One region of the Streptomyces sp. NPDC058464 genome, then DNA from elsewhere that is predicted to be linked to it. Evidence: riboswitches for the same ligand, from Rfam matches in the RefSeq annotation. Region 1 holds a riboswitch; each other region holds the start of a gene.

Evidence for each region. Region 1 has a riboswitch for cyclic di-AMP ahead of ACFWPQ_RS39685 (M23 family metallopeptidase). Riboswitches for the same ligand answer to the same signal wherever they lie in the genome.
Region 2: linked by a shared signal. The riboswitch ahead of ACFWPQ_RS17910 (M23 family metallopeptidase) and the one ahead of ACFWPQ_RS39685 (M23 family metallopeptidase) in region 1 are both predicted to bind cyclic di-AMP.
Region 3: linked by a shared signal. The riboswitch ahead of ACFWPQ_RS15790 (NlpC/P60 family protein) and the one ahead of ACFWPQ_RS39685 (M23 family metallopeptidase) in region 1 are both predicted to bind cyclic di-AMP.

What each region holds. Positions count from the first base shown of each region.
Region 1 is NZ_JBHXMA010000040.1:80,212-87,981, forward strand. Features, by position in the region: gene ACFWPQ_RS39680 (PP2C family protein-serine/threonine phosphatase) at 24-1,121, shown strand; cyclic di-AMP (ydaO/yuaA leader) riboswitch at 1,380-1,540, shown strand; gene ACFWPQ_RS39685 (M23 family metallopeptidase) at 1,548-2,585, shown strand; gene ACFWPQ_RS39690 (aldo/keto reductase) at 2,822-3,766, shown strand; gene ACFWPQ_RS39695 (PrsW family intramembrane metalloprotease) at 3,883-5,262, opposite strand; gene trmB (tRNA (guanosine(46)-N7)-methyltransferase TrmB) at 5,273-6,169, opposite strand; gene lhgO (L-2-hydroxyglutarate oxidase) at 6,226-7,449, opposite strand; gene ACFWPQ_RS39710 (MFS transporter) at 7,619-7,770, opposite strand, start outside.
Region 2 is NZ_JBHXMA010000012.1:31,696-39,465, forward strand. Features, by position in the region: gene ACFWPQ_RS17885 (alkaline phosphatase family protein) at 1-317, opposite strand, end outside; gene ACFWPQ_RS17890 (DUF5998 family protein) at 317-904, opposite strand; gene ACFWPQ_RS17895 (GNAT family N-acetyltransferase) at 1,038-3,917, opposite strand; gene ACFWPQ_RS17900 (HPr family phosphocarrier protein) at 4,094-4,375, shown strand; gene ACFWPQ_RS17905 (GntR family transcriptional regulator) at 4,691-5,386, opposite strand; gene ACFWPQ_RS17910 (M23 family metallopeptidase) at 5,786-6,541, opposite strand; cyclic di-AMP (ydaO/yuaA leader) riboswitch at 6,554-6,717, opposite strand; gene ACFWPQ_RS17915 (M16 family metallopeptidase) at 6,909-7,770, opposite strand, start outside.
Region 3 is NZ_JBHXMA010000010.1:65,215-72,984, forward strand. Features, by position in the region: gene ACFWPQ_RS15775 (hypothetical protein) at 1-872, opposite strand, end outside; gene ACFWPQ_RS15780 (FAD-dependent oxidoreductase) at 1,114-2,478, opposite strand; gene ACFWPQ_RS15785 (NAD-dependent epimerase/dehydratase family protein) at 2,747-3,805, shown strand; gene ACFWPQ_RS15790 (NlpC/P60 family protein) at 3,906-6,188, opposite strand; cyclic di-AMP (ydaO/yuaA leader) riboswitch at 6,199-6,375, opposite strand; gene ACFWPQ_RS15795 (DUF1996 domain-containing protein) at 6,793-7,770, shown strand, end outside.

The DNA.
Region 1 (7,770 bases):
GCGTGGGACAGCAGGGGGGTCGTGTGGCGAGCCGTGGAGAGGCGGAGCAGCACGGCCAGGAATCCGCCCGCACCCTCGCCCGCTACCTGCCCGCGCTGCTGATCGTCGCGGGCGTCTGCTACGACGTCCTCACCCCCGCCGCCTTCACCGCGGTCCCCTTCTTCACGGCCGCCCCGCTGATCGCCGCCCCCCTCTCCTCGCTGCGCACCACCGTCCTCACCGGCCTGGCCGCGCTCCTCGCCACCTATGCCGTGCACGCGCGGTTCGCCGTGCTCCCGGACGCCGACGCCGTGACCGAGATCGTCACCGTGGCCACCGTCGCCGTCCTCGCCGCCGGCATCAACCGGATCGTCCGCATCGGCGACCAGCGCCTCGCCTCCGCCCGCGAGGTCGCCGAGGCCGCCCAGCGGGCCGTCCTGCCCGAGCCCGCCGAGTGGATCGGCGGCTTCGAGATCGCCGCCCGCTACGAGGCGGCCCAGGAGGGCACCTTCATCGGCGGCGACCTGTACGCCGTCCAGGACACCCCGTACGGCGTGCGCCTGGTCGTCGGCGACGTCCGCGGCAAGGGCATGGGCGCGGTCGCCGCCGTCGCCGTGGTGATCGGCGCGTTCCGGGAGGCCGCCGAGCAGGAGGCCACGCTGGAGGCGGTGGCGGCGCGGCTGGAGCGGGCGCTGGCGCGCGAGGGCGTCCGGCGCGGCGGCATCGACGCCCACGAGGGGTTCACCACCGCCGTACTCGCCGAACTCCGGTACGGCGACGGCACGCTCCGGGTCGTCAACCGCGGCCATCCGCCGCCCCTGCTGCTGCACGGCGACGGCGAGGTGTGCCCGGTGCTGGCGCCGGAGTCCGCGCTGCCGCTCGGGATGGGCGACCTGGGGGCGTGGCCCGACCGGGCGGCCGAGCACGTGTTCCCGAGCGGGGCCACGCTGCTGCTGTACACCGACGGCCTCTCCGAGGCCCGCGACGCGCACGGCCGCTTCTACGACCCCGAGCGGCGGCTGACCGGTCGTACCGCCACCGCCCCCGGCGTGCTGCTGGCCCGGCTCGCGGCCGAGGTGCGCCGACACACGGGCGGCGGCATGACGGACGACATGGCGCTGCTCGCGGTGCGCCGGCCCTGAGCGCCGGTCCTGTGCTATGTCACACATCGTGTTCGGACGGCCGCCCTCCGCATCACAACTGAGTCACCATCAAAACCTGTGTGACTCCTGAGCTGAGCAGCGAGCACGGCCAACTCGACCGTTTTCGACCAGTCGTGGCAGGTAAGTCCAAGCTTTGAAAGCTTAATGATCAAGACGAACGGCTTGGAATCTGATAGCCGGGTCTATTAACGTTCGATAACGCAGCGCGGTCGTCCCAGCCGTCACCCGCGACGGCTCCGTGCGCACGCGCCGAATCCCGCAAGGGAACCGGGGAACCACCACCTTGGGGTGAATCGCACGGCTACCGCCGGGTAGGAAACGGCCGGTATACGCGCGTAGGAGACCTTCCCGCTCCGAACCCGTCAGCTAACCCGGTAGGCGACGGAAGGAAAGGAGTACGCCCGCGTGGCGTCCAACCGGCCTGCTCCGACAGCCCCGTTCGTGCCCAGCCAGCGTCAACCCGACACCTTCGGCTACGGCAGCTACCGCACCGACGAGGGCCCCTGGGAGGAGTGGAACCCCACCGAGGAGTCCCTGGCCTCGGCGCGCGGCCGGCACCGGGTCGCCAAGCAGCGCGGCGGCGGACTCGCCCGCAGCTCCACGGTTCTCGGCGTTGGCGTGATCGCCGCCGTCGGCGCGGGCGGCATGGCCAGCGCCAACACCGGCAAGCCGCCGGTCTCCATCTCCCTGCCCGACCTGCCCGCCTCCGTCGACTCCCTGCTCGGCGAGGGCGCCGGCCACCAGGCCACCCAGACCGCGCTCAGCAGCGTCACCACGACGACCGCCACCGACGGGGACTCCTCCTCGTCCGGCGCCGGCGAGACGCTGCGCAACCGGATCATCGCCCAGGCCGCGCAGCAGCAGAACCAGCTCGACACCAAGGCCAGCGCCAAGGCCGTCGCCGCCGCCGACAAGGCGGTCTCCGACGCCGAGGCCAAGGCGGTGAAGGCGGCCGCCGCCAAGGCCGCCGACGCCAAGGAGCAGGCCGAGGCGTCCGCGAAGCAGAAGGCCGAGCAGGCCCGGCTCGCCGAGCTGGCCAAGCAGTACACGCTGCCCGTCGTGTCGTACACGATCACCGGCACCTTCGGCCAGGCCGGCTCCATGTGGGCCTCCGGCTACCACACCGGCCTCGACTTCGCCGCGCCCACCGGCACGCTGATCAAGGCCGTGCACAGCGGCACGGTCACCGAGGCGGGCTGGGCCGGCTCCTACGGCTACCGCACGATCATCACCCTCGACGACGGCACCGAGCTGTGGTTCTGCCACCAGTCCTCGATCGGCGTCAAGGTCGGCCAGAAGGTCGCCACCGGCGACGTCATCGGCCGCGTCGGCGCCACCGGCAACGTGACCGGCCCGCACCTCCACCTGGAGGTCCACCCGAACGGCCAGGCCACCGCCATCGACCCGATGACCTGGCTGCGCGGCAAGGGCCTCAACCCCTGACGCAACCCCTGACGGAATCCGCGACGCAACCGCCGACGGAATCCGCGACGCAACCCCCGACGGAATCCGCAACGCAACCCCAGACGGAATCCCCGACGGAAACCCACCGCCCCCCGGCGGCCCCGACGACACCCCCCGGCGTCAGGGCCGCCGGTGCGGTCTGCCGGGGTTCCGCTTTTACGAGACCTTCGTAATCACCGGGATGGGTCACCAGGCGGCCCGTGTTGAAGTTGAGCATGACTGCTCTTCGCAAACTCGGCTCCTCCGACCTCGAGGTCTTCCCGCTCGCCCTCGGCGGCAACGTCTTCGGCTGGACCGCCGACGAGGCCACCTCCTTCGCCGTCCTGGACGCCTACGCCGCCGCGGGCGGCAACTTCGTCGACACCGCCGACTCGTACTCGGCGTGGATCGAGGGCAACAAGGGCGGCGAGTCCGAGACGATCATCGGCAAGTGGGTCAGGGCGCGCGGCAACCGCGACGACGTCGTCATCGCGACGAAGGTCAGCCAGCACCCCGAGTACCCCGGCCTGTCCGCCGCCAACATCAAGGCCGCCGCCGACGCGTCCCTGCGCCGCCTCGGCACCGACCACATCGACCTCTACTACACGCACTTCGACAAGCCCGAGATCCCGGTCGAGGAGATCATCGGCGCGCTGGACGAGCTGGTGCGGGCGGGCAAGGTCCGGCACATCGCCGCGTCCAACATCAGCGCCGAACGCCTCCAGGAGTCCCTGGACCTCTCCGACCGCGAGGGCCTCGCCCGGTACGTCGCCCTCCAGCCCCACTACAACCTGGTCTCCCGCGACACCTACGAGGGCCCCCTCCAGGACCTGGCCTCCCGCACCGGCCTCGCGGCCGTCCCCTACTTCGCCCTGGCCGCCGGCTTCCTCACCGGCAAGTACCGCCCCGGTACGACGGTCGACAGCGCGCGGGCGGGCCGCGCCGCCCAGTACGCCGAATCGGAGCGCGGCCAGAAGGTCCTGGCGGCGCTGGACGGGATCGCCGCGGCCCACGAGGCCCCGATCCCCACGGTCGCCCTGGCCTGGCTGGCGGCCCAGCCCACCGTCGCGGCCCCGATCGCCTCGGCCCGCACGCTGGAGCAGCTCCCGCCGCTGCTGGGCGTGGCGGACCTGACGCTGACGGACGAGGAACTGACGAAGCTGACGGCGGCTTCCGCCTGACGGTCTCCTTCGACCGGCCGGCTCCACCCGGTGGCCCCACCGATCTTTTCCGCCGCAACGGTGCTCAGCCCCCATGGTGCATCCCGGCGGTGCCGAACCCTCCGCAACCCGAAGCCCTAACTCCGGTACGGGTTGTAGGCCGGGTACGGCACCGCCGCCCCGTACCACCCCGGCGCCCCGTAGGCCGGCGGCGCGTAGCCGGCGTACCCCGGCCAGCCGCCCGGCGCGGCCGTCCGCGCCGCGTACTCCAGGGCCGGCCGGACCAGCTCCCGCCGGCTCCACAGCTCCGTGAGGAGCTCGCGCTCCCGCACCACGAAGTCGGCGCCCGCCCGCCCCCGCTGCCCCCGGCGCCGCAGCAGCGCCAGCGTCGTCGCGTACCCCTCGTACTCGGCGACCGCCTTCCCCGCCGCCTTCCCGAAGTGGTACGCGGCGTACTCCCTGGCCATCTGCCGCGCCCGCATCGACCCGAGCACGAACGGCTCGGCCGTCCCCAGCCACCCCGCGTAGACGTACGCCGGCAGCTCCTCCCGCACGGTCCGCAGCTCCCGCTGCCGCGTCCAGATCGCCAGCCAGGTCAGCAGCCCGAACGACGGCACCATGAACATGCCGTACACGGCGAAGAACCCGTACTGCCCGAACGTCGAGGACCCGTTCCAGAACGCGTGCATGCTCATCGCGAGCAGCAGCCCGGCGAGCGGCACCAGCACCCGCCGCGCCCGCTGCCGTTCCCCGGAGAGCGCGGCGATGCCGAAGCCGATGCCGGTGAGGACGGTGAAGAGCGGGTGCGCGAACGGGGACAGCACGATGCGCACGAAGAACGTCGCGGCGGTGACGGAGGCGATCCCGCTGTCACCGGTCAGCTGGTCGGTCCCGAAGGCCGTACCGAGGTAGAGGATGTTCTCGGTGAACGCGAACCCGGTGGCGGTGACCCCGGCTATCACCACCCCGTCGACGATCCCGGTGAAGTCCCGTCTGCGGAAGAGGAAGACGAGGAGCACGGCCGCCGCCTTCGCCGACTCCTCGACGACCGGCGCTATCAGGGTCGCCCCGAGCCGGTCCGCGCTGCTCGGATCCGCGGTCGCCGTCGCTATCCACCTCGTCGCGAAACTGTTGGCGACGATGGCTATCAGCGCGGCCGCGCAGGCGCCCCAGGCGAAGGCGAACAGCAGGTTCCGCCAGGGGCCTGGCTGCACCCGGTCGAGCCACCGGAACGCGCCCAGGAGCAGCGGCACGGGCAGCACGGCGAGCCCGAGCCCGACGAGAAAGCCCTCCGTCCCCGTCTGCTCCCGCACCAGCGCGAGGATCACAAGCCCGGAGAGGGCGAGCAGCGTGCCCAGCGCCCCGTACCGCACCCAGCGCCGCTGCCACCAACGGGGATGCCGCAGACCGCCGTCGGCGGGATCCGCCGGATACGACGGTGACGGCGGTGATGACGGATACGACGGGTACGACGGATGCTGCGGGTACGGCGAGTACGGCGGCGGGGAGGTGGCCACGGCATCGACCCTAACGAGGTGACTCCTGACGGTGCTGCTCGCTCTGCGGCACCCGGTGCTGTACGCGACGGAAGAGCAGATCGTTCACCACATGTCCCTTGTCCAGTCCCTGGCCCTCGAAACGGGTCAGCGGCCGGTGCGCCGGACGTGGCGCGAAACCGCCGTCGGCCTGCGTGTTCTCGAACTCCGGGTGCGCGTCCAGCACTTCGAGCATCTGCTCGGCGTACGGCTCCCAGTCGGTCGCGCAGTGCACGATCGCCCCGGGTCGCAGCCGGGTCGCGGCGAGATCGAGGAACTCGGCCTGGATCAGCCGCCGCTTGTGGTGCCGCTTCTTCGGCCAGGGGTCCGGGAAGTACACGCGCAGCCCGTCCAGCGAGTCCGGCGTCAGCATCTCCCGGAGCAGGATGATCGCGTCGCCGTTCCCGACGCGGACGTTGGACAGCCCGCTCTGGTCGGCGAGGTTGAGCAGGTTCCCCTGCCCCGGCGTGTGCACGTCGACGGCGAGGATGTTGACGCCCGGCTCCTCGGCGGCCATCTGCGCGGTCGCCTCGCCCATCCCGAACCCGATCTCCAGCACCACCGGGTCGTCGTTCCCGAACAGCTCGCCGAGGTCGATGACCTGCTGCCCGTCGATGTCCAGGCCCCACTTGGGCCACAGCCGCTGCAGCGCGTCGGCCTGCCCGGCGGTGACGCGGCTGCGGCGCGGCTGGAAGCTGCGGATCCGCCGCTCGAAGTGCGACCCGGCGGGATCGGCCCTCGGCCCGTCCGGGAACCGCGGCTCCCCCTTGGCCCGGGTGTGCCGGACGGACACCCCGGGGGTGTGGTCGGGGTGCGCACCGGGGACGTGCCCGGCGGGGCCGGTCTCGGCGGGCTGGGGGGCTTCGGGGGCATTGAGGGAGTCAGACACAGTGGGTCGATTTTACGACCCCCACGGGCCGGCCAGCGGGGTGTCACACCGAGCCGTCACACCGAGCCCAGCGTCTCCAGCGCCCGCCGCGCCACCTCACGCCCGATCGGCAGCGAGGCGGTCGCCGCGGGCGAGGGCGCGTTCAGCACGTGGACCGCGCGCGGCGCCTCCTTGATCAGGAAGTCGTCGACGAGCGTCCCGTCCCGCAGCACGGCCTGCGCCCGCACCCCCGCGGCCGCCCGCACCAGGTCTCCCTCCTCGGCGACGGGTAGCAGCCGCCGTACGGCCGTCGTGAACGCCTTCTTCGACACCGACCGGAGCAGCTCCCCGCCCCCGTACCGCCAGTGCCGCCGCGCCAGCGCCCAGGACCCCGGCCAGGCCAGCGTCCCGGCGACCTCCCGCGGCCGTACGACGCCCCACCCGTACCCCTCCCGGGCCAGCGCCGGCACCGCGTTGGGCCCGATGTGCACGCCTCCGTCGATCCCGCGCGTGAGATGCACCCCGAGGAACGGGAACGCCGGGTCCGGCACCGGGTACACCAGCCCCCGCACCAGCTCGGGGCGCGCCAGCTCGTAGTACTCCCCGCGGAACGGCACGATCCGCATCCCCGGTTCGTCCCCGGTCAGCCGCGCGACCTCGTCGCAGTACAGCCCCGCGCAGTTGACCAGCACGCGGGCGCGTACGACGTCACCGCGCGAGGTGAGCACGGCCACGCCCCGCTCCGGCCGCCGGTCCACGCGGACCACCTGGGCGCCGTACCGGATCTCCGCCCCCGAGGCCTCCCCGAGCTGCCGGGCGACCCCCACGAAGTCGCACACCCCGGTCGTCCCGACGTGTATGGCGGCGAGTCCCCGCACCTCGGGCTCGTACTCCTCGATCTGGGCGGCCCCGAGCTCCCGCACCGGTATGCCGTTCTCCCGGCCGCGCTGCACCAGGGCGTGCAGCCGGGGCAGCTCCTCCCGCTCGGTGGCGACGATCAGCTTGCCGGTGACGGCGTGCGCGATGCCGTACTCCGCGCAGAACTTGACCATCTCCGCGGCGCCCTTGACGCCGTACCGCGCCTTCAGCGACCCGGGCCGGTAGTAGATCCCGCTGTGGATGACCCCGCTGTTCCGGCCCGTCTGGTGCCTCGCTGGCCCGGCCTCCTTCTCCAGCACGACGACCCGGGTCCCGGGCGCGGCGCGGGTGATCGCATAGGCGGTGGACAGCCCGACGATCCCACCCCCGACGACGAGCACATCACAGTCGTACCCGACAGACACCTGCACCACCTCCCGCATCCGATAGTGCACTGCGCCACTGACAGCCACTTCAAACGTACGGTTGGTGAAGCGCCCCGTCAGGGGCGCGGGGCTGTGTCGATTTGCGGCTTCCGCCGCGTGAGCGCGACCAGCCCCCACGCACCCGCACCCGCCCACGGACAGAACCCGGCAGACGGCTAGGCGATCCTCACGCCGGCGCCATCAGCAACGGCCGTGCCCGTTCCCGCAGCTCCACCACCCTCGGCTCGTCCCCGTACGGCTCCAGCCGGTGCAGCAGATCCTTCACGTACTCCGTCGTCCGCGCCGACGAGATCCGCCCGGCCACCTCCACGGCCCGCA
Region 2 (7,770 bases), on a different contig from region 1:
AGGGAGGTCGCGGTGGTGGCCGGGTAGCCGGCGGTGATCGGCCGTCCGGTGCCGCCGCGCGAGCTGCCGAGCAGGGCGGTGAGGTAGGGCGCCTCGTCCGGGTGGGCCTTGATCTGCTCCCAGCCGAGCCCGTCGATCAGGAAGACGCAGTTGCGGTCCGCGGGCGTCAGCTCCGTGATCGACGCGGTCATGCCGGGTACGGCCATGCCCGCGGCCAGGGTGGGCAGCAGGTCGGCGAGGGAGCCGCTGCCGTACTCGGGGAGCGGCGCGGAGTCGAGGGCGAGGGGTTCCGGATGGTCCCAGGCGGCGTACGCCATCAGCGGGTGACGTCCGCGGTCGCTTCGGAGATGGCCTGGGCGAAGGCGAGCGCCTGGCGCACCGTCTCCGGGCCGTCCCCGGCCTCGCTGACCCGCAGGCTGAGGTCGTCCGCCGTGGAGTTGCCGGTGTAGCCGTGGTCGGCCTCGCAGTTGGGGTCGCCGCAGGCGGCGGGCTCCAGGTCGATGCGGGAGACGGCGCCCCAGCCGATGGTCAGCACGATCTCACGGGGCAGGGTGCCCGGCGTGTACTGCTCCGGGTTGGCCACGACCCGGCTGACCACGACCGACGAGATCCGGCCGAGCTTGACCGACTCGGTCGAGGTGGTGGCGTACGGCGTCGGGGAGGTGGTGTCGGCGGCCTGCTCGTCGGTGTGGCTGACGATGAAGCGGTTGCCGGTGAGGACGAGCACGGTCACATGCCGCCGCACCTCGTTCTGGTCGAACGTCGTCTCCTGGTGGACCAGGTACGACCGGATCGGCTCACCACCGATGGCGGCCTCCACCGCCTCGGCCACGAGGGCCGGGTAGTAGCCGCTGCGCTCGATCGCGACGCGCAGCCCCTGGGTCGTCGTACTGGTCTTGGCCATGGCGTCCATCTTAATCCGTGGGCAAGGGGACCCGGGCCAGTCGCGCGCGGCGGCGTCCGACGCCGCCGCCGTCACGCGCGGCCGCGTCGAACACCGCCGAGGGGTGCGGGCGTTCGTCCCGGCCGGCCGGCGGTCAGTAGGCGGGCAGCGTGCGCGGGCCCAGATCGTCACGGACCGGCGGTGGCGCGAGACGGACGGTGGCCCCCAGGACGCTCACGCCCTGCCGGGCGACCACGACCGGTTCCAGGGTGACCGCGACGACCTCGGGGTGGTCGTCGACCAGCCGGGAGACCCTGAGCAGCAGCTCCTCCAGGGCGGGCGTGTCGACGGGCGCCGAACCGCGCCAGCCGAACAGCAGGGGCGCGGTCCGGATCGAACGCACCAGTGAGGTGGCGTCCCGGTCGGTGACCGGAACCAGCCGGTGCGCCATGTCCCCGAGCAGCTGCGAGGCGGCCCCCGCGAGGCCGAAGGACACCACGGCCCCGGCGGCCGGGTCGATCACGGCCCGTACGACGGTGTCCACGCCCCGGGGCGCCATCCGCTGCACCACCGGCCGCAGCTCCTCGGGCGTCCCGTACAGCTCGCTCAACTCGTCGTACGCCCGGCGCAGTTGCTCCTCGTCGGCCAGGTCGAGCCGCACTCCGCCCAGGTCGGCGCGGTGGCGCAGATGGGGAGCGGTGGCCTTGAGGGCGACGGGGTAGCCGAGGGCGCGGGCGGCTCCGACGGCGGCGTCGGGGGTGGGGGCGGGCAGCGCGCGGTGCACGTCGATGCCGTACCTGCCGAGGAGCCGGCAGGTCTCCTCGACCCCGATGGTGAGCCCCTCCCCGCGTTCGAGCAGCGCGCCGATCAGCCGGGCGGCGCCCCTCTCGTCGATGTCGTCGTACCCGGGCACCTTCCCGGGATCGGCGGCCTCGCGCCGCCACTGCCCGTACTTCACCGCTTCGGCAAGCGCCCGCACGGCCCGCTCGGCGGCGGGGTAGGCGGGGATGAGACGGGAGTAGGGGTGGGAGACCGGAAGCTTCGCGGGTACCGCGGTGGGCAGGCGTTCCGCAGGGCGATGGGGGTCCCCCCGCTCGAGCGAAGCCGAGAGTGGGGGAAGGTGGGCACCGCCACCGGTGCCGGGTGCGGATGTACCCGCCTGAGGTGCGGTACGGCCCGCAGCCGAAAGCGCCTCCGCCAGCCCCCCGAGCTCCACGTGCACCACAAGCACCGGCTTCCCCGGAACCTCCTCGGCCGCCGAGCGCAGTGCCTCCGCCAGCTCCGCGTCCCCGACCGCTCCCTCCCCGATCGTCGGAATCGCCGTCACGACCACCGCGTCGCACGACTCGTCCGCCAGCGCCTGCGCGAGCGCCCGGTGGAAGTCCCCGGCGGTGGCCCGCGTCGTCAGGTCCAGCGGCCGGGCCGGCCGCAGCCCCTCGGCCAGGCACCGGTCGTACGTCAGCAGCCCGAGCGACTCCGAGTTGCCGAGGATCGCCACCCGCGGCCCGGCCGGCAGCGGCTGGCGCGCGAGCAGCAGCCCCGCGTCGACCAGCTCGGTGATGGTGTCGACGCGGATCACCCCGGCCTGCCGCAGCAGCGCGGACACCGTGGCGTGCGGCAGCCGCGTCGCCCGTACCGCGTGCCCCGGCGGCGCCCCCGCGCCCTGCACCACGACCAGCGGCTTCGCCGTCCCCGTCCGCCGGGCGAGGCGCGTGAACTTGCGCGGGTTGCCGATGGACTCCAAGTACATGAGGACGACGTCGGTCTCGGGGTCGTCGTACCAGTACTGGAGGACGTCGTTGCCGGAGACGTCCGCGCGGTTGCCGGAGGAGACGAAGGTGGAGACGCCCGTGGTCCCGGTGACGCCGCCGCCGCGCCGGTGCAGCCGGGACAGCAGGGCGATGCCGATGGCGCCGGACTGGGCGAACAGGCCGATGCGGCCGGGGCGGGGCATCTCGGGGGCGAGGGAGGCGTTCAGCCGGACGTCGTCCGCGGTGTTGATGATCCCGAAGGCGTTGGGGCCGATGATGCGCATGCCGTACGTGCGCGCCCGGCGGACGAGGGCACGCTGGCGCTCACGGCCGTCGGGGCCGCTCTCCGCGTACCCGGCGGCGAGGACGACGAGCCCCTGGACGCCGTGCTCACCGCACTCGGTGACGACCTCGGGCACGTGCTCGGCGGGTACGGCGACCACCGCGAGGTCGACAGGGCCGTCGATGTCCCGCACCGAGCGGTGCGCGGGCACCCCGTCGATCTCCTTGAGGTCGTCCGGGAAGGCCTGGTTCACGGCGTGCAGGCGGCCGGTGAACCCGGCGTCCCGGAGGTTGCCCAGGACGCTGCGGCCGACCCCGCCGGGCGCGCGGCCGACGCCGATCACGGCCACGGAGCCGGGTGCGAGCAGCCGTCGTACCGAGCGGGCCTCCGCGCGCTGCTCGCGGGCGCGCTGCACGGCGAGGGAGCGGTCCGTGGGTTCCAGGTCGAACTCCAGGCGGACGACGCCGTCCTCGAAGCTGCGCTGCTGGGTGTAGCCGGCGTCCGTGAACACCTTGATCATCTTGGAGTTGGCGGGCAGCACCTCGGCCGCGAAGCGGCGGATCCCGCGCTCGCGCGCGACGGCCGCGATGTGCTCGAGGAGGGCGGAGGCGACGCCGCGCCCCTGGTGGGCGTCCTGGACGAGGAAGGCGACCTCGGCCTCGTCGGCGGGTGCCGAGGCGGGCGTCCCGTCGGGGCCAATGCGGTCATAGCGTACGGTTGCGATGAACTCGCCGCCGATGGTGGCCGCGAGTCCCACCCTGTCCACAAAGTCGTGGTGCGTGAAGCGGTGGACGTCCTTGGCGGAGAGCCTGGGGTAGGGCGCGAAGAAGCGGTAGTACTTCGACTCGTCCGACACCTGCTCGTAGAAGCTGACCAGGCGGTCGGCGTCATCAACGGTGATGGGCCGGATGCGCGCGGTACCCCCGTCGCGCAGCACCACGTCAGCCTCCCAGTGGGACGGGTACTCGTGCCGGTCCTGCGGGTCCGCCGGGGTCTGCATGGGCCCCAGAGTACGGCTCGCGTCCGACAACGGCGCGAGGCAGTCTGTGGAGGACGAAAGTCGGGCCGAGGCCGCGGTCCGACGACACACCCGGAGGGGCTCACGTCCCCTCCGGGCATGCTTCACGATGTGGGAAACTGGTCTAGACAACCCTGAACACCGAAGGGCAGCATCACATGGCTGAGCGCCGCGTCAACGTCGGCTGGGCCGAGGGCCTCCACGCCCGCCCCGCTTCCATCTTCGTCCGAGCCGCCACGGCCGCAGGCGTCCCGGTCACGATCGCCAAGGCCGGGGGCAACCCCGTCAACGCGGCCTCCATGCTGGCTGTCCTGGGGCTGGGCGCCCAGGGTGGCGAGGAGATCGTCCTCGCCTCCGAGGCCGAGGGCGCGGACGCCGCCCTCGACCGCCTGGCCAAGCTGGTCGCCGAGGGTCTCGAGGAGCTCCCCGAGACCGTCTGAGCGCCCGGCGCCCGCACGTCCGGGGCCGCGCCACTCCCCCAGGGGGCGGCGCGGCCCCGCCGTTTCCCCCTGAGCCCTGGAGCCCGTACCGCGCCACCCGTCATGTGCCGCAATTCCATGACAGGCGCACATGACTTCACAACAGGGCCGCACACGGCTTTACGACGGCCCCGTCCCGGAGTTTGCCAGGCCCCCGGTGCCCGGCTTTACCGCGGGCACACGAAAGAAGCGCGACGGTGAATTCCCGGCGCGCGTGAATTAGGGCAGCGAAAACAGACCCCGCCGAATAACATCTCTTTGTATACGGTGCGCGTGTTAATGCCGCAGGCCCGACATGTTTACGGGGTGTTGCGAGGTCCTCACACCGTTCGCCCGTTCGGTGGCGCCGGAGAACCGCAGCCGGTGGGAGACCGTCGAGCGCTCGGTGTGCAGCGCCGTGATCGCCCGGGCGCGCTCGGCGTCGCCGCGCGCCACCGCGTCCACGATGGCGCCGTGCTCCGTCCAGGACTCCACCGGGTTCGCGGGCGTCTCCACGCTGTACATCCAGGCGATCTTGTGCCGCAGCTGGGTGAGCGTCGATGTCAGGGCGTGGCTGCCGGAGGCCTGCGCAAGGGTCTCGTGGAACCAGCCGCCCAGGGAGCGCAGGTCCTCGCTGTTCCCCCGCCTGGCCCGCTCCTGCCCCAGCCGCACCAGTCCGCGCAGCACCTTGAGGTGGGCCTCGGTGCGGCGCTGAGCGGCCCGGGAGGCGCCGAGCGGCTCCAGGAGCATGCGCATCTCCAGCAGGTCGGCGGCCTCCTGCTCGGTCGGTTCGGCGACGCACGCGCCCGCGTGCCGGCGCGTCACGACGAAGCCCTCGGCCTCCAGGGTGCGCAGGGCCTCACGGACGGGGACGCGCGAGACCCCGTAGCGGCGGGCCAGGAGTTCCTCGGTGAGCCGGCTGCCACGCTCGTAGACACCCGCGACGATGTCGTCCCGGATCGCCGTGCATACCGAGTGCGCCGGAATACGCATGACCGACCTCCGCCTTAATCCCCGTGAAACGCCTCCGAGTGGCGCCCGTTCCGTGACTCTATTGCAATGAGCCGGAATTTCCGACGGCGGGCCGGAATCCAGGGATATATTTTGGACATCGGGTGCACGAAAACGACGAAAGCCCCGGCACGGGGGCCGGGGCTCCGGAAGATCTCGCGGGTTGTCGTCGCCGGACAGGTGCGGGTGCGTCGTGGCTGGTCGCGCTCACGCGGCGGTAGCCGCACATCGGATACAGCCCCGCGCCCCTTTAAGGGGCGCCAAGCACAGCGCCCCTTCAGGGGCGCGGGGAACTGCGCGAGCACCCCCCACGCACCCGCGCCCGGCGCACGCACCGCAACCCCCGCGTCGGTCTCGGCGCCGGACCCGCGTCCAGCTCCCTCAGACGTTCACGCCGTGCTTGCGGAGGTAGGCGACCGGGTCGACGTCGGAGCCGTAGTCCGGGGTGGTGCGGGCCTCGAAGTGGAGGTGGGGGCCGGTGGTGTTGCCGGTCGAACCGGAGAGGCCGATCTGCTGGCCGGGGGTGACCTTCTGGCCCACCGAGACGCCGATGGAGGAGAGGTGGCCGTACTGGGTGTACATGCCGTCGGCCATCTTGATGACGATCTCGTTGCCGTACGCCCCGCCCCAGCCGGTGGAGACGACCGTGCCGGTGCCGACGGCGTGGACGACCGTGCCGCTGGCGGCGTGGAAGTCGATGCCCGTGTGGGAGCCGGAGGACCACAGGGAGCCGCCGGTCTTGTAGCCGGTGGAGACGTAGGAGTCGCTGATCGGCACGACGAAGGTGTTGAGGCGCTTGCGCTCGGCCGCGCGGGCCGCCCGCACCTTGGCCTCGTGCTCCTTCTTGGCCTCGGCGGCGGCCTCCTTGCGGGCGGCCTCCTCGGCGGCCTTGCGGTCGGCGGCGGCCTGCTGGGCGGCGGCCTGGGCGTCGATCTGCTCGACGACCGAGTCGCTGAGCGTGATGACCGGGGTGAGGCCGGTCTGCTCGACGGAGTTCTCGGCGGCGAGCGCCGGGGCGGCGGAGACGGTGCCGATGACACCGGTGGTGGTGAGGGCCGCGATACCGGCGGCCTGCGCGGTGGTGCGCTTCACCCGGCCGGGACGACGGTGCTTCCCGGAGGCGCACATGAACGCCATGTAGAGGCTGGTCCTTTCCTTCCCTCTCGCCTACCGGGTTAGCTGACGGGTTCGGAGCAGGAAGGTCTCCTACGGGCCCCCTCGCGACACGCGCGGGCGCCCGATTCACCCCAGGGACTGCGTGGGTCCCCGGCTCCCCTGGCTCGCGCCATGCGGGGACTCGGCGATGACTGTCCGGTGCCGCGGATGCGGCGCACTGCCTGACGGACAGCCCGGAAGAACCTACGAGGCCGCTCTCCCCCCGCCCAAACGGAACGCGGTTTTTGTAGCGCATCCCACAGGGCAGACAGGCAACCTCCACCTCAATTCGGACATGCGAGAGCCCTGATGACCCGACGGTCACCAGGGCTCCTCACCCGCGGGCGCCCTACTCCGCGGCGACGACCGTGACTTCGCCGATGCCGAGGGCCTCGACGGGCTCCTTGATCTGCGCCGCGTCCCCGACGAGGACGGTCACCAGGCGGTCCACCGGGAAGGCGTTCACGACCGCCGCGGTGGCCTCCACGGTGCCGGTGGCGGCCAGTTGCCGGTACAGCGTGGCCTGGAAGTCGTCGGGCAGGTACTGCTCGACCTGGTCGGCCAGGGTGCCCGCGACGGCCGCCGCCGTCTCGTACTTGAGCGGCGCCACCCCGACGAGGTTCTGCACGGCCACGTCGCGCTCGGCGTCCGTGAGGCCGCCGGCGGCGAGCGTGCGCAGCACCGTCCACAGGTCCGACAGGGCCGGACCGGTGTTCGGGGTGTCCACGGAGCCGCTGATGGCGAGCATCGAGACACCGGTGCCGTCCGGGGCGGACCGCAGGACCTGCCCGAAGGAGCGGACGCCGTAGGTGTAGCCCTTCTCCTCGCGCAGGACGCGGTCCAGGCGGGAGGTGAGGGTGCCGCCCAGGCAGTAGGTGCCGAGCACCTGGGCGGGCCAGACACGGTCGTGCCGGTCCGAGCCGACCCGGCCGATGAGCAACTGGGTCTGCACGGCGCCCGGGCGGTCCACGATGACGACCCGGCCGGTGTCGTCGGCGGTCACGGACGGGACCGGGCGGGGCTGCCCGGTGGCGGCGCGCCAGGCGCCCAGGGTCTCGCCGAGCAGCTCGTCCAGGTCGATGCCGGTCAGGTCGCCGACGACGACCGCGGTGGCCGTGGCCGGGCGCACGTGCCGGTCGTAGAAGGCGCGGACGGCGGCCGCGTCGATCTTCTCGACGGTGTCCTCGGTGCCCTGGCGCGGGCGGGAGATC
Region 3 (7,770 bases), on a different contig from region 1:
AGCGTCATCAGGGTCCAGTTGTCCCGCAGATCGGCCAGCGCCTCCTCGGCGCCCTGCGGCGCGGGCTTCGGCAGCGCGGCGAACCGGCGCACGGCGGCGATCAGTTCGGTGGGCTCCGAGCCGTCCAGGAAGACGCTGCGCACCGCGTACTCCTGCGCGTCGTAGTCCGACGGCGCCGGGTCCGGGGGCAGCAGCACGGCGCCGCCGCGCGGGACCTCGGCACCGAGGTCGCGCAGCGCCCAGTTGACGGCACGGAACTGCTGGGGCGCGGCCCGGTGTTCGACGACGCGGTGCGCGAGGCCGGGCGGCAGCTGCCGGACCAGTGGCAGCCGGCCGAGCGCGTCGGGCGTCATCGCCTCGTGCACGACGAGGTTGACGCACCAGGCGTCCTTCGCCGCGTCCCGCAGCACCCGGCGCATGTCCTTGTCGTCGGCGGGCAGCGGGTTGACCGTGCGTAGCCGCACGCCCGCCACGGCCGGGTGGTAGTCCCAGGCGGCCTCGCCGCCGTCACCGGCCTCCTCGCCGTCCGGCCAGAACATCGCCGCGGGGGAGGGCCAGGCCTCGTCCCATGGCCGGTCGGCCTCGGCGACGAGCTGCCACTCGCGCCCGGCCTGATGGCCGCGCGGGTCGACGAGGGTGAGCCGGGCGCGCACCGTCACGGTGCCGTCGTCGACGCGCCAGCGCGCCTCGAAGACCCGTCGGGCGAGGTCGTCGGGGATCGGGGGTTCGGCGAAGTCGTCGAGGGCGCCGGTCTCCCTGCGGCGGCGCAGGATCCTGCGGATCACCTCTTCGGAGTGCGGGCCCGTGTGGCGGCCGCGTGCGGGCCAGACGGTCGGCGGAAGGACGGCGCGGTCGGTGGCGGAGTTCGACATGGGCCAATCTGCTGGTGGGAGCGGGCTGCGTCTTCCAGTATCCCCGCTCGGGAGTGTGTCCCGCCGAGCGGGGGCCGCCCGCGCACGGGGTGTGCGCCCCGCACCCGGGGCGCACACCGTGTGCGTCGTACGACGCCCGTTCACTCGTGCCCTTGATCCGGCACGCCCCCGCACAATGGTGCGGCGAACGGGGCCCGCCCGACCATCCGCTCAGGGGCGGGCCCCGTTCGGCGTCAGTGCCTCACGCGCCGCTCTCGCGGAGCATGTCCTCGCGCTCCACGAGCTTGACGCGCTCGCGGCCCTGGGGCTCGCCCAGCGCCTTCTCGGCGGCGTCCAGCCGGTACCAGCCCTCCCAGGTGGTGAAGCGGACCTCGCGCTCCGCGAGGAAGGCCTCCACGGCCTCCGGCGCGGGGGCCTCCGGGGTGTGCAGCCGGCCGTTCGCGTAGTCGTCCAGCAGGTTCGACACCGTCTCGTTGGCGTCGCCCTTGGTGTGGCCGATCAGGCCGACCGGGCCGCGGCGGATCCAGCCGGTGACGTACGTCGACGTGAGGTGGCTGCCGCTCTCCTCGATGACGCGGCCGCCCTCGTCCGGGACCGTGCCCGACTCGATGTCCCAGGGCAGCTTGGGGAGCTTGTCGGAGAGGTAGCCGACGGCGCGGTAGACCGCGCTGAGGTCCCAGTCCTTGAACTCGCCGGTGCCCTTCACGTTGCCGGTGCCGTCCAGCGCGGTGCGCTCGGTGCGCAGGCCGGTGACCCGGCCGTCCTCGCCGAGGATCTCCGTCGGCGACTCGAAGAAGTGCAGGAAGAGCTTGTGCGGGCGGTCGCCGACGTCGCGGATCGCCCAGTTCTCCAGGGTCTTGGCGACCATGTCGGCCTGCTTGTTGCCGCGCCGGGTCTCGATCGAGCCCTCGTCGTAGTCGATGTCCTCGGGGTCGACGATGACCTCGATGTTGGGGGAGTGGTCCAGCTCCCGCAGCTCCATCGGGGAGAACTTCGCCTGCGCCGGGCCGCGGCGGCCGAAGACGTGCACTTCGAGGGCCTTGTTGGCCTTGAGTCCGTCGTAGACGTTCGGCGGGATCTCGGTCGGCAGCAGCTCGTCGGCGGTCTTGGCGAGGATGCGGGCCACGTCCAGGGCCACGTTGCCGACGCCGAGGACCGCGACCTTCTCGGCCTCCAGCGGCCAGGTGCGCGGCACGTCCGGGTGGCCGTCGTACCAGGAGACGAAGTCGGCGGCGCCGTAGGAGCCGTCCAGCTCGATCCCGGGTATCCGCAGCTCGCGGTCGGCGGTCGCGCCGGTCGAGAAGATCACCGCGTCGTAGAAGGAGCGCAGGTCGTCGAGGCTGATGTCGGTCGGGTAGTCCACGTTGCCGAAGAGGCGGATCTGCGGCTTGTCGAGCACCTGGTGCAGGGCGGTGATGATGCCCTTGATGCGCGGGTGGTCGGGGGCGACGCCGTACCGGATCAGGCCGAACGGGGCGGGCATCCGCTCGAAGAGGTCGATGGACACGCCGGGCTCGGCGGCCACCGCGGACTTGAGCAGGGCGTCGGCGGCGTAGATCCCGGCGGGGCCGGCTCCGACGATGGCTACCCGCAGGGGGCGCGGCATGATCAGGTTCCCTTCGAGTGAGGACAAGCGATCTCGAACGGGAAGCCTAAACTAAGGCAGTCCTAAGTTAGTACGCGGGTCCGCCCTATGACCTCATAAGGCGATCTTATGACTTCTGTCGGGCCCGGCTTATGGCTCCGGATGGCTTCCGGGTGGCTTGTGGGACGCCACAGGGGCCGCCGGGCGCTTGGCGGGTGCCCCGCCCATGCACCAACCTGTCCTCTGCGGCGCACCGAGGCGCGGTGGCCCGAGGGCGAGGGGTGGAAGCGTGGACGCACGCGGGGAGACGACCGTCGCGGTGACCGGCGGCAGCGGATTCGTCGGCAGCCATCTGGTACGGCGGCTGCTGGAGCGCGGGTACCGGGTCCGTGCGACGGTCCGCCGCGCCTCCGATGCGACGAAGGTACGACCGCTGTGGGAGCTCCAGGAGGCCTTCCCGGGCCAACTGGACCTGTTCGAGGCCGACCTGCTCGGCGACGGGTCCTTCGACGAGGCGTTCCGGGGCTGCGCGACCGTCTTCCACGTGGCCTCGCCGTTCCTGATGCCCGAGCGGATCAAGGACGGTCAACGGGACGTGGTGGACCCGGCGTTGCTCGGCACCCGCAACGTCCTCGGCAGCGTGGAGCGCACCCCGGAGGTGACGACCCTGGTCTTCACCTCCACCGTGGGCGCGATCTTCGGCGACTACGCCGATGTCCGCGAGATGGCCGGCGAGGTGCTGACGGAGAAGTACTTCAACACCACCAGCACGGTGGCGAACAACCCCTACCACTACGCCAAGACGGTCGCCGAGCGCGCCGCCTGGGACGCGGAGGCCGCCCAGGAGCGCTGGCGCCTGGTCTCGATCAACCCGGGACTGATCCTCGGCCCCTCCCTCACGCCCGCCTCCGAGTCCGGCAGCCTCTTCCTGCTCGACGAGCTGTTCAAGGGCTACTTCTGCTACGGCGCCCCGGACTTCAGTTTCACCACCGCCGACGTCCGCGACGTGGCCGACGCGCACATCGCGGCGGCGGAGAACCCGGCGGCGAGCGGCCGATACATCGTGGCCAACGAGACGATGACGTCCTTCCACGAGATGTCCCGGATCATCCGCGGACGCCACCCCTGGGACCCGCGCCTGCCGCGCACCGCGCTCCCGCACGGGCCGGTACGGGTCCTCGGGCCGCTCTTCGGCCTCACCCAGGACTACATACGCAAGCACCTCGGCATCCGCTTCCGCGTCGACAACGGCCGGAGCGTCCGCGAACTGGGCCTTGCCTACCGGCCCGTCGAGGAGACCCTCCTGGACCACCACGAGAGCTGGCGCACGCGGCGGCGGAGGGTCTGAGCCCGACGGGCAGGGGGCAGAGGGGCCAAAGGGGCCAGGGGGCAGAGGGGCCAAAGGGGCCAGGGGGCAGAGGGGCCAGAGGGGCAGGGAGGCCAGGTGGTCAGGCCGGGCGGATCACCCGGTGGATCGCCGACTCCCCGGCGTTGTAGATCGACTCCTCGCGGATCAGCGCTCCGGGGCTCGGCGCGTGCACCATCGTGCCGCCGCCCGCGTAGATCCCGACGTGGCTGTCGTCGTCGAAGAAGAAGACCAGGTCACCCGGTTCGATGGCGGCCAGCGTCATCGGGGTGCCGGCCAGCGTCTGCTCCGGCGCGCTGCGCGGCAGCGTGACACCGGCGGCGCGCCAGGCGGCCTGGGTGAGGCTGGAGCAGTCGTAGGCCCCCGGACCGGTCGCCCCCCAGACGCACGGCCGGCCGATCTGCTCCCGCGCGAACGCCAGCGCCTTCATGGCCTTGCCCGGCTCGGCCACGGCGCCGGGCTGGACGAAGACACCGGGCGCGGGCGTGGCTGCGGCCACGGTGGGGACCGGGGCGGCGACCTGGGGGGGTGCGGTCGGCAGGGGGGTGGTGGGGAGCGGAGCCGTCATGACCGGGGCGGCGGTGGCCATCGCCATGGCGGGCGCGGCCATCATCATCGCTTCGGGCGGTGCGGCCATGGCCATGGGCGCCGCGGCCGTCGCGGCGATGGGGGGCGCCTGCATCGGTGCGGCCATCGGTGCCGCCATGGGTGCCTGCATGGGCGCCTGCATGGGTGCCGCCAAGGGTGCCTGCATCGGCGCCTGCATGGGTGCCGCCATCGGCGCGGGCATCGCGGCAGGGGGCGCTGCCATCGCTGTGGGCATCGCGGCGGTGGCGTACGCGTAGGCGGCGTCGGCGGGCGGCATGGCTCCGGCGTACGCGTAGGCGGCGTCGGCGGGTGCCATGGCTCCGGCGTACGTGTACGCGGTGTCGGCGGGCGGCATGGCTCCGGCATAGGCGTAGGCGGCGTCGGCCATGTCCGGGGCGGGCGCCGCGGCGTAGGAGGCGGCCGGCTGCATGGGGGCCATGGGCGCGGGGGTGGCGGGTGCCGCCGTCGCGTACGCGGCGGTGGCGTAGGCGGTGTCGGCGGCGGCCTGGGGCACCTCGGCGTAACCGGCGGTCGCGTTCGGCGACATGACCCGGAAGCCGCCCATGTCCATCGGAGCCGGGGCGGGGGCAGCGGCGGCGGGCGCCATGGTCGGGAAGGCGCCGGAGTCGGTGGGGGCGGCGGTCGGGAAGGCGCCGGAGTTCGTGGGCGCCGCGGTCGGGAAGACGCCGGTGCTCATGGGGTCCGCGGTCGGGAAGGCTCCCGCGTCGGCCGAGGTCGGCATCGGGAACGAGCCCGTGGCGCCCGGCGTCATGATGCGGAAGGAGCCGGTGTCCCCCACAGCCGGAGCCGCAGCCTGGCCGGGGGCGGTGTCCATGTCCAGGGGAGACACACCCGGGAACGCCGTGGTGCCCGAGCCGCCCGGGGTCATGATGCGGAAGCCGGTCATGTCCGCCGGAGCCGGAGCCGGAGCCGGAGCCGCCACCGGAGCCATGGTCTGGGCGGGGGCGGGGCCCGCGTCCATCGGGGGCACCCCGGGGAAGCTGCCGGTGCCCGGGCCGCCCGGGGTCATGACGCGGAAGCCGGTCGGGTCCGCCGGGGGCGTGGCACGGCTGGCGCTGGTACCGCCCGGGGTCATGATGCGGAACGTACCCGTGTCGGTCGCGGACACGATCGGGATGCCGCCCGTCTCGGTCACCGCGGGGATCGCGCGGGTGGCGGCGAGGGCGTCGGTCCGGAAGGAGCCGCTGTCGGTCCGCTGGCTCGGTATGCCGACGGGGGGAGCAGCCCACTGCTGCGCTGCGGCCTGGGCCTCGGGCGTGGGCCACGGGGTCTGCGCGGTCGGCACGGGCTGTGCGGACGGAACCGGCTGGGCGGCCGGGGCAGCTTCGAGCGCGGCCACCGCGCGCTGCTCCGGCCTCGGGGGCGGCAGCTCGCGGACGACCTCGAAGTCGGTCTGCGCGGACGGACCCGCGGTCAGCTCCAGCCGGGCCGGGCCGGAGCCCTCCAGCTGGCCGAGCAGGTCGGCGGCCATGGCGCTGACGGGACGCCGCGGGCCGGGCCGGGCCGGCTGCCGGTCGGAGGGGAGTGCGGCCGGGACGCTCGGCCCCAGCTTCGAACGGGCGCCGTCGAACCACTCCCGGGCGATGTTGTCGAGGCCCGGGTCGTCGCGACGGGGCCGCTTGAACAGCGGGACACCGCGTGAGCGTGAACCCCCGCTCATCGCGCGCGTGGCGTTGTAGTTCCCGGTGGCGTTCTCGGCCTGGTCGTAGAGGCTGTTGATCCGCTGCCGAACCTCGTCACGGCTCTCGGGCGCCATTGAGGGGTCGTGCTCCTTCCGTACTCCGCCTACCGAGTTAGCTGTCGGGTTCGGGCTGTGAAGTCCGGAAGGCATGCCCTACGGCCGCCGTCCTCACGGACGTCCGGCCGATTCACCCCAGTGGTTCGGTTGGGTCCCCGGTTCCGGATTCGCCCCTGGAAGGCACCGGATTCGGCGGAGGCCGCGCGGCCCGGCGGGATTCGCCGGAGGGAGCCGAGCGGCTTGCCCGTCAACTTAGCCAACTTGTGTCACTCGTGTGAAGGTTGAAGTGCGTAATGTCCGATACGTATTTGTGATGTTCGTCTTAGCGTTCGGAACTCGACCGTACGGGACGGCATTTCGCGCGCATCCATTGCTTTCGCAGGGTCACCGGGGCGTTGCCGTCGGTTGCGTCCCCCTGTTCCGTGACCGTTCCGGGACACGCGCTTTCTGTGAGGTCGCCGTGAATTCGTGGGTCTGTTGAACACGATGGCGCCGCGGCCCGTATAGGGCCGGGGATTTCCATGTCCCGCCGACCACGAGACGCAGGGGAACGACCTTGAGACGCAACAGGCGCAGACGCCCGACCGGCGCACAACGCGCGACCTTCGCAGCGGTCGCCCTGATGCTCGGCGGCGGGGGACTGGTCGCGGTGAACGTCTATGCCTCGGCCACCGAGGGCGGGGACCAGCAGACCCAGGTCGCCACCGGCCAGGTGCTGTCCGCGCCCACCATCTACTGCCCCGACGTCGGCAGCCGGCTGACGGCGGTACCCGACGGGGCGCGGGCCGACGTCGACAACGAACTCGCCCAGCTGGACCAGCAGATCGTGGCCGCGTATCAGCAACTCACCGAGTCCGCCGCGGAGATCGAGCAGAACCCCGGCCTCGCCGACCAGACGATCATGAGCCCGCTGAAGGAGAAGCGGTCCGAGTCGCTGCAGCGCATCGCCGACGCCATCGGCCGCGAGGGCGACCGCCCGCAGGGCCTGGACGACCTCGCCGCGTGCACCCTGCGCTCCTCCACCCAGGGCGACGGGCAGTCCGCGGCCCCCCAGGGCGGTGCCACGCCGAGCCAGAGCGGCCAGGGCAGCGCCGCGCCGAGCCAGGGCACCGGCGCCGGCGGCCAGGGCGGCAACGGGCCGGTCGCCGCCGACTATGCGGACATCACCTCCGTGCAGCCCAATGTCACCACCCCGGCCGAACAGTCCGGCGGCTCCACCGGCACCTTCTCCTCCAGCTGCGGCGTCAACGCGAACGGCCTGTTCAACTCGGACAACGTGATCGTCGCGCCCGGTGTCTCCAACGGCGCCCACCACTTCCACGACTACATCGGCAACCAGTCCAACAACGCCTTCGCCAGCGACGACGACCTCGCGAACGCCGACACCAGCTGCGCGGACCAGGGTGACAAGTCGACGTACTACTGGCCCGTGCTGCGGCTGCAGAACGGCAAGCAGGAGCGGGACGCCGACAAGCCGGGCGGCGGCACCGAGGGCAACGCCGGGCAGATCGTCACGGCCAAGGAGGTCACGCTGACCTTCGAGGGCAACCCCACCTCCAAGGTCACCGAGATGCCGCGGCTGCTGCGCATCATCACCGGC